Regions from separate parts of the Peribacillus sp. NPDC097284 genome, predicted to be linked through region 2. Evidence: riboswitches for the same ligand, from Rfam matches in the RefSeq annotation. Region 2 holds a riboswitch; the other holds the start of a gene.

Region 1 (4,207 bases), on a different contig from region 2:
ATAGCGGTGTCGAAGTCCAATGATTCACCTGCATAAGTTACGGAAATCTCCTGAATGCCTTCTTTCATGCATTGTGAGGCAATGGAGCCCATTTGTTGGACTAGTTGATAGAATGGCTGAACCTTTTCGAATACCTCTTTAGAAATGGCTGGAAGGTTAATTGAACTTGATACAGGATTACCTTCAAAATAGGTTAATACTTCTTGGGCGACTTGAACGGCAACATTCAATTGGGCTTCTTTAGTCGAAGCTCCTAAATGAGGAGTAGCGATGACGTTATCAAGTTCAAGTAATTTATGGCCAAGCGGTGGTTCTTCAACAAATACATCCAACGCGGCTCCAGCTACATGTCCCTCGACAATCATTTCATATAAATCATCTTCATCAAGGATTCCGCCACGTGCACAGTTCAATACGTACACGCCTTTTTTACAGGTGAGTAACTTTTCTTTATTGATTAACCCTCTAGTTTCGTCCGTTAGAGGTGTATGTACAGTGATTATATCCGCTTTAGGGAGCAATTCATCTAAAGTCAGGGAAGTTACGGACATTTTTTTTGCACGATCGGCTGTTAAGAATGGGTCATAAACTATGACTTCCATGCCAAAAACTTTTGCGCGTTTGGCAATTTCTCCACCAATTCGTCCGAAACCAATAATGCCTAAAGTTTTCCCACGAAGTTCCGTTCCTGTATAAGAAGAGCGTTTCCATTCTCCATTTTTCAGGGAAGCATAAGCTTGCGGAATATGGCGCATCAAGGAAGCCATCATGGCAAATGTATGTTCAGCTGTTGAAATTGTATTTCCGTCAGGAGCATTCACAACAACGATTCCGCGTTTTGTTGCGGCAGGAATGTCAATGTTATCAACGCCGACACCTGCGCGAGCAATGATCTTTAGTTTTGGCATGCGGTTCATTAAATCTTCTGTAACCTTTGTTGCACTTCTAACCAGTATTGCATCAATCTTATCAAGTTCGTTTGCTGCTTCTTCTACAGTCTTCTGAATAAGAAGAATATTGGATGCCTCTGAAAGCGGTCCGAGTCCTTCTGGTTTAATGGCATCTGCTACTAAAATCTGATACACGTGTAAACACCTTCCTAGGTAAAATTCTCTTAAATTTCAGTTAATTTTACAATTGAAATGGGAAAACTGTCAATTTAGCATACCTATATGTAAGCGCTTTAATTAAATTTACTTTGAAATTCACTCGTCCAAAACCTCAAGGGCAAAGGGTTTGAGCCGTAATTTTCTAAAAATAAAAATTATTTTAGACAGAGTAAAACGTCATGATTATAAATACATATTTTGTTTAAAATGAATAAAAGTGTAATATTTTATCATTGTAAATTCATAGTTGCGATGAAAATACTATTCAAAAAAAGAAAAATCATTTATAATGAAAATTGTAAATTAATTTTATAGGTCTATCTTCGGGGCGGGGTGTAACTCCCCACCGGCGGTGATGAAGAAAATTCTTCTAAGCCCGCGAGCCTTAGGGCAGGATTTGGTGAGATTCCAAAGCCGACAGTATAGTCTGGATGGGAGAAGATGGAGGTTCCTGAATGCGTTCAAACAGTCAAGTGCTGAACGTTTGTTTGATGAAACCTTTAATTTATCCCTTTAATTCTGTCGGAATTAAGGGGTTTTTTATTGAACATCAACATTTATGAAGGATCCCTAACCTCTTTTTCAAGGTAGATCAAGAAAAAGAAGGAGAGAGAACTATGAAATCGAACAAAGTTAAAAAGATGGTCACACTTGCAATGTTAGGAAGTCTTTCCTACCTACTAATGCTTTTGAATTTTCCATTTCCGGGATTTCCGCCTTTTCTGAACATTGATTTTAGTGACATCCCAGCACTGATGGCGGCATTGATTTTCGGTCCGCTTGCAGGAGTTTTAGTTGAATTCCTGAAAAATTTATTGGATATGGTCATGACTGGAAGCGATACTGGTGTACCGGTTGGACATATCTCTAACTTTATAGCGGGGGTATTATTCATACTGCCAACATATTATGTATATAAAAAAATAAGTTCGAAAAAAGGAATGACATTTGCTTTGCTAGCCGGAACAGTTTCCATGGCGCTAATTATGAGTGTCTTGAACTATTATGTCTTTTTACCGGCATATACTTTCTTTATGGGATGGGATGCCATGACCGCACCAGAGTCAAGGCAATTCGTAACTGCGGCAATACTCCCTTTTAACATCATTAAAGGGGTGCTCATTACTTCCGTTTTCATGCTATTATTTGTTAAACTCCAAACATGGATCAATAAAACAAGTATTATATAAACATGCTTAATATATAAAAAGAGGCAGAAACAACCAGATGATAACTGGGTTGTTTCTGCCTCTTTAATGTATGGTGAGAGTTTTAAAAAATACATAAAAAAAGCCATTCTCAAAATGAAAATGGCTTTTATACTTATTCGAATTTTAAAGCGTCGCCCTCGAATGATTCGTCTGCGACTTTGATAGAGTCTGTGGGGCATCCTTCAAATGCATCCATCATGTCATCTATAAGAACATCGGGGATTTCAACGATTCCTTCGTTATCATCTAGCGTAACAAAAGCAATTCCTTCATCATCATAATCATAGATATCTGGTGCTGCAGCTCCACAGGCTCCACAAGCGATACATGTTTCTTTATCAACAATAGTAAATTTAGCCATGAATAAAACCCCTCCTAAGTTGATTTACAACTCAAAACCTTTTTTATTATAGATTAACATCTCTTTCTTATTGTAAGACCGAAAGCCGAACTTATCAATAGAAAATGTAACGATAATACGGAAGTATATGAAAAGTCAACACAAATTATTGGGAAAATTTCTTTATAACGAGTACGTATTTAGTTGTTTATTCACAAATATCATTGCATATATGACATAAAAAAAGGCGGTATTTGCAGATTTTTGTTACAATATAATTGGATAAATGGAACAAGGATGTGAGTTTCATGAACAATTATCTTCAAGCAATCATTTTATATGCGATACAAAAGTTCCAAGGTGAGCGTTCCATCTACGCAATTTATCATATGCTTCAGGGTAAAAAATCGTCCCAGACTATTCAGGATGCGCACTTATTTGGGCTGACGAACATATTTGGGACTATGCCTCGTTTTACCCGGGAGGAGTTATCTCAAAACAGAAAATTGTTTCTTGAACTGAAACTAATCGAACCAACGGAAAAAAACGATGTGTATTTGATTAGTGAACAAGGAGGAGGGGCGTTGGCCTCTTATTTCAAAAAGTGGCCTCTTCCTTTATCACTAAATGGGTGGAAATACCAAAACATCACCCCGGATTTTTGGAGAAGACTCAATCTTCTTATCCAAACTATATCCCATATTGTCCACAATGAAAGGCCTTTTTATCCGATACAACAGAATCAACGAGTACAGGAATTCGTAAAGGGTTTTTTATATGCCAACCAACAAAATCGAGAGTTACTTGCTCAGCATCTTTTTGATGAATTGGTCACCCTCTTAGAGATGCAAAGTGAGTTGAACCGTGACATTTTTGTTTTGAAAATTACGGGAGTCAATCGAATCGGACTTACGTTTGAGCAGATTGGAAAAAGGAAAGAAATTGATGAGTGGTTTGTGCACTACGTTTTTCTCGATTCATTGCATCAAATGCTCGCAGAGATATCAACAGTACGCGATTACCCTCTGTTGGCTTCTCTAATCCATGATTGGAAAAATGGTGGGCATCCTCATCTAACACAATCGACACATACGACTCTGCAATATATTCAGGCAGGGAAAACGCTACAGGAAATTGCAGAGATTCGTCGTTTAAAAGGAAATACGATTGAGGATCATCTCGTAGAAATCGTGCTATCGGACAAAAGTTTTTCGATAAATGACTATGTTCCAATAGAGGATGAAGACAAAATCATTACGGTCATTAAACGGTTGAATACGAGAAAACTCAAGGTAATCAAGGAAGCTGTCGATAATGAGCAAATTAGTTTTTTTCAAATAAGGCTTGTACTTGCGAAAATAGGTGATAGAGGATGAACTTGAATACAGTCCTGAAAGATAAATTTGGATTTGACAATTTTCGTCCTGGACAGCATGAGGTAATCGAATCCTTGCTAGAAGGGACCCACACATTGGCAATGCTTCCCACAGGGTCTGGTAAATCATTATGTTATCAACTCCCTGCTTACCTTATCAATAAGACGGCTA
Region 2 (4,207 bases):
TTATCCAGGCGACGCAGAATCAGGGGATTATCGGATCATGGAAAAACAGATGAAATCCGGTGGAGGCATGATTTCCTTTGAACTGGAGGGGACAAAACAGGATGCCCAACGATTCCTCAATAACTTGAAGCTTATAAAAATCGCGGTCAGCCTAGGAGACGCTGAATCCTTGATCCAGCATCCCGCTACGATGACACACTCGTCCATCCCAAAAGAATCAAGAACGCAGATGGGCATCACCGACCAACTCATACGGCTCTCCGTCGGCCTAGAATCCTGGCATGACATCTGGTCTGACCTTGAACAGGCGTTTTAGGGGTCTGACCCCTTTTATTTCCTGAATTATTTCCTGAGGTTCCTGATCAGGACGGTTATGGATAGGATGAGGATGAGGGTGGCCAGGATATAGGATGTGGTGGTGATTGTCGGATGGGGCGTGCTGTTCCTTACGCCGATTCCGATGATGGCCCAGACGAAGACGAGTGGGTAGCACCAGTCCTTGTTTTTGATGGCAAAGATGAATGCCAGAGCCGTGGCTACGAGTAAGAGGGCGATGGTCCATGCTACATCGGAAATCCCGAAACCATTCCAGCCGATATAGGTCAGATAGTAGGAAATGTTAGCAATGGTCGCGACGCTCACCCATCCTAGATAGACGGAAAAGGGCATCAAGTCGAGAAAGGCATGCCTCACTTTTATAATGTTTGTGTAAATGACAATCAAGGTCAATAAAAGTGTAATGATGATGATGACGGATAACAGGAAGTATTCGTAATGCCAAGCTAATAGCCAGGCTCCGTTAAATATACAGCTTAAGGCGAACCATGGGAAAGAGACCATATATGCGGGACTTGTTTTGTGTTTCCCCATAAACTGTCTGGCTACCCAGATGGCAAGAAGAAAATAAATCAATCCCCATATCGAGAATACATAGCCGGCTGGGGTAAAAAGAACGTCCAGTTTCCCGGAAACTTCCCCTGAGGTTTGGCCGTTGAAGGGAAGGTAATTAGCCAGGAAGTTCATCGTGATGACGAATAGATAGGCAACAAGGTTGATAAGAACAATTAGCATGTGTCTTCCTCCTTTGAATGAAATTGGGACATATTATCTTATTCCTTTTAAATTGGAGAGATAACCTTTTTTAGCACATCGGAAGGAAGGATTCTTACTTAGTGGAGAAAAGATGGTATTCAATTGTCTGTAAAGGGATAAAGGTACAACACGTCTAAAAAATAAGGACCTTGCTACTTTTATTGCAGCAAGGTCCTTTAAGGGTGTTTAATTAATTAGTGAAATTAGGATTTAGCGTTAACAACCGTTTCATCCTTTTTTTCGGGGGTTACATATTCTTCTTTTAATATGGAATAATAGGCGCTGTCTAATAATGTACCCTTCGTCATGTGGCTTTTACGGTGAATCCCTTCACACTTCATGCCTAAGCGATCCAATACTTTCCCGGATGCGGCATTTATCACATCACATTCAGCAAATACTCGCTCCAAATCCAAAACATTGAAGGCTAATTCCAGTATTGATTTTCCCGCTTCGGTCATATAGCCTTTACCCCAGAAATTCCGGTTTAAAGTATAACCCAGTTCTCCACATTTGTTCGATTCATGCACTCTGAATTCGATAGCCCCAATCATTTTGTTGTCTTCCTTTAACACGAGTGCATATTTGCCGATAGGCTCTTCCAAGAAATAGTTCGCTATGAAGTTCTTAGTCTGGTCCAAATCTTTATGTTTGTCGTAAAGGTAACGTGTCGTTTCTTCATCAGATGTATATTCATACATATCCTCAGCATCATCAAGCGAAACCGGACGTAAGATGATACGCTCACTTTCGATATGATTGTGCTGAACCATTAAAAGGTTTGTCTTTCCCATTTGAATTCCCCATTTATTCTTGATTTTCCAATTATTATATCATGATATGTCACATTTATAAGAAAATAATGGAATCAAATTTTAGCATCTCACTCTCGGATCGTGTATACGAGATTCATATGATGGCAGGGATCTATTGATATGTAAGCACCACGGCTATAGTCGCTTACATAGGATCGTTTCCTCCTTTTTCTTATAGGAAGTGCTTGCAACTATCGATTCATTTTAGGATAGATGTTTTACATCCGTACTTTAGAGTGTTAAAATAATGGAAGATTCAAAAAAATAGTTAGTCCTTCGGGGTCGGGTGAAAATCCCAACCGGCGGTGATGAAGCAATTCTAAGCCCGCGAGCCTGATAAAGGCAGGATTTGGTGAGAATCCAAAGCCGACAGTACAGTCTGGATGGGAGAAGGACGTGTGAAATCCAAGTGTATACGTACGCCTATTTTTTCAGAATATGAAATGATGGGTTTATTAGGTATACCATTTTTTTCACTCATTTCTCCTGCTAACTCCTTAGGCCATCCTAAGGGGTTTTTTATATGTGTATAAAAGGGGGAGAAACTATGTTTACCGGAATCATTGAGGAGATCGGCACGGTTCATTCCATGAAAAAGGGAAGAAGCAGCATGGAACTGGCCATTTCCTCTAAGAAAGTACTGGAAGATGTCCATCTTGGAGACAGCATTTCCGTTAACGGGGTCTGTTTGACGGTGACTTCCTTCACACAGACTTTATTTACGGTCGATGTGATGCCGGAAACGGTGAAAGCTTCATCGATTCGGACATTGAAACCAGGTTCAGAAGTGAATCTTGAACGTGCGATGAGTGCTAATGGACGTTTCGGCGGCCATTTCGTTTCAGGTCATATCGATGGAACGGGCACCATCATGAAAAAAGAACGAAAAGAAAATGCCGTCTATTATGTGATCCAACTGGAAGAAGGGCTCAGTACATACTGTATGCCAAAAGGATCTGTTGCCATCGATGGGACAAGCTTGACGATATTCGGCATCGAGGGAAATTTGCTGACTGTATCACTCATTCCCTTGACCCATCAGGATACCATTTTGGGCAGGAAGGCGGCAGGCGATATCGTAAACATTGAAAACGACATGTTAGGGAAATATATCATACATCAAATGAAAAACAGCGAATCAAAACCAGGACTGGATTTAGCATTCTTGTCTAAGCATGGATTCTAATAAATGGAGGTGTACAGGATGTTCCATACCATTGAAGAAGCGATTGAAGATTTGAAAGCTGGGAAAGTAATCATCATTTCCGATGATGAAGACCGCGAAAATGAAGGAGATTTCGTGGTGCTTGCAGAAAAGGCGACACCCGAAGCCATCAACTTTATGGCGACGCATGGCCGTGGGTTGATTTGTACGACGATTACCGAACAGTTGGCGAAAAAGCTGAACTTGCATCCGATGGTCAATGATAACACCGATCATCATGGGACGGCCTTCACCGTAAGTATCGATCATAAAAGCACGTCTACAGGTATCAGTGCGTTCGAACGGTCCCTGACCATTCTCGAGCTCTTGAAGGAAGATTCGGTTGCCGAGGACTTTCAACGCCCGGGGCACACTTTTCCGTTGATAGCCAAGGCAGGGGGCGTGTTAAGCCGCACGGGACATACGGAAGCCTCCGTCGACTTGGCCAAGTTATGTGGGGCTGCTCCAGCAGGTGTCATTTGTGAAATCATGAATGAAGATGGAAGCATGGCACGTGTATCCGACTTGGAACTAATTGCGGATAAATTCAACCTGAAATTCATTACGATTGCGGACTTGGTACAATACCGTAAGCAAAAGGAATCATCGCAAGAACAGGTATACATTCAAAATGCATGATGTTTTTAAAATGAGGAGGAAATAGACATGGGGAAAATTATCGAAGCACAATTAATCGGATCGGGACTGAAAGTGGGAATCGTGGTTGGAAGGTTCAATGAGTTCATTACAAGCAAGCTATTGGGCGGAGCATTGGATGGTCTGAAACGCCACGGTGTTGACGAAGATGACGTGGACATCGCTTGGGTGCCAGGAGCATTTGAATTGCCGCTCATTGCCAAGAAACTTGTGAACACGGGGAAATACGACGCAGTGATTGGATTAGGGACGGTCATCAGAGGTTCTACTTCGCATTATGATTATGTCTGCAATGAAGCAGCGAAAGGAATGGCCTCCGTTGCTTTGGATACCGGCGTTCCGGTCATCTTCGGATTATTGACGACGGAAAATATCGAGCAGGCCATTGAACGGGCCGGCACGAAATCGGGAAATAAAGGATATGAAGCAGCGGTCAGTG

Evidence for each region. Region 2 has a riboswitch for FMN ahead of ribE (riboflavin synthase). Riboswitches for the same ligand answer to the same signal wherever they lie in the genome.
Region 1: linked by a shared signal. The riboswitch ahead of ACIQXU_RS00360 (ECF transporter S component) and the one ahead of ribE (riboflavin synthase) in region 2 are both predicted to bind FMN.

What each region holds. Positions count from the first base shown of each region.
Region 1 covers NZ_JBIWCZ010000001.1:62,748-66,954, reverse strand. The annotation lists gene serA (phosphoglycerate dehydrogenase) at 1-1,085, opposite strand, end outside; FMN riboswitch at 1,425-1,556, shown strand; gene ACIQXU_RS00360 (ECF transporter S component) at 1,727-2,299, shown strand; gene ACIQXU_RS00355 (ferredoxin) at 2,433-2,681, opposite strand; gene ACIQXU_RS00350 (YpbB family protein) at 2,969-4,036, shown strand; gene ACIQXU_RS00345 (RecQ family ATP-dependent DNA helicase) at 4,033-4,207, shown strand, end outside.
Region 2 covers NZ_JBIWCZ010000004.1:189,285-193,491, reverse strand. The annotation lists gene megL (methionine gamma-lyase) at 1-316, shown strand, start outside; gene ACIQXU_RS10880 (tryptophan-rich sensory protein) at 343-1,071, opposite strand; gene ACIQXU_RS10875 (GNAT family N-acetyltransferase) at 1,296-1,886, opposite strand; FMN riboswitch at 2,176-2,306, shown strand; gene ribE (riboflavin synthase) at 2,455-3,093, shown strand; partial or broken gene ribB (3,4-dihydroxy-2-butanone-4-phosphate synthase) at 3,112-3,714, shown strand; gene ribH (6,7-dimethyl-8-ribityllumazine synthase) at 3,778-4,207, shown strand, end outside.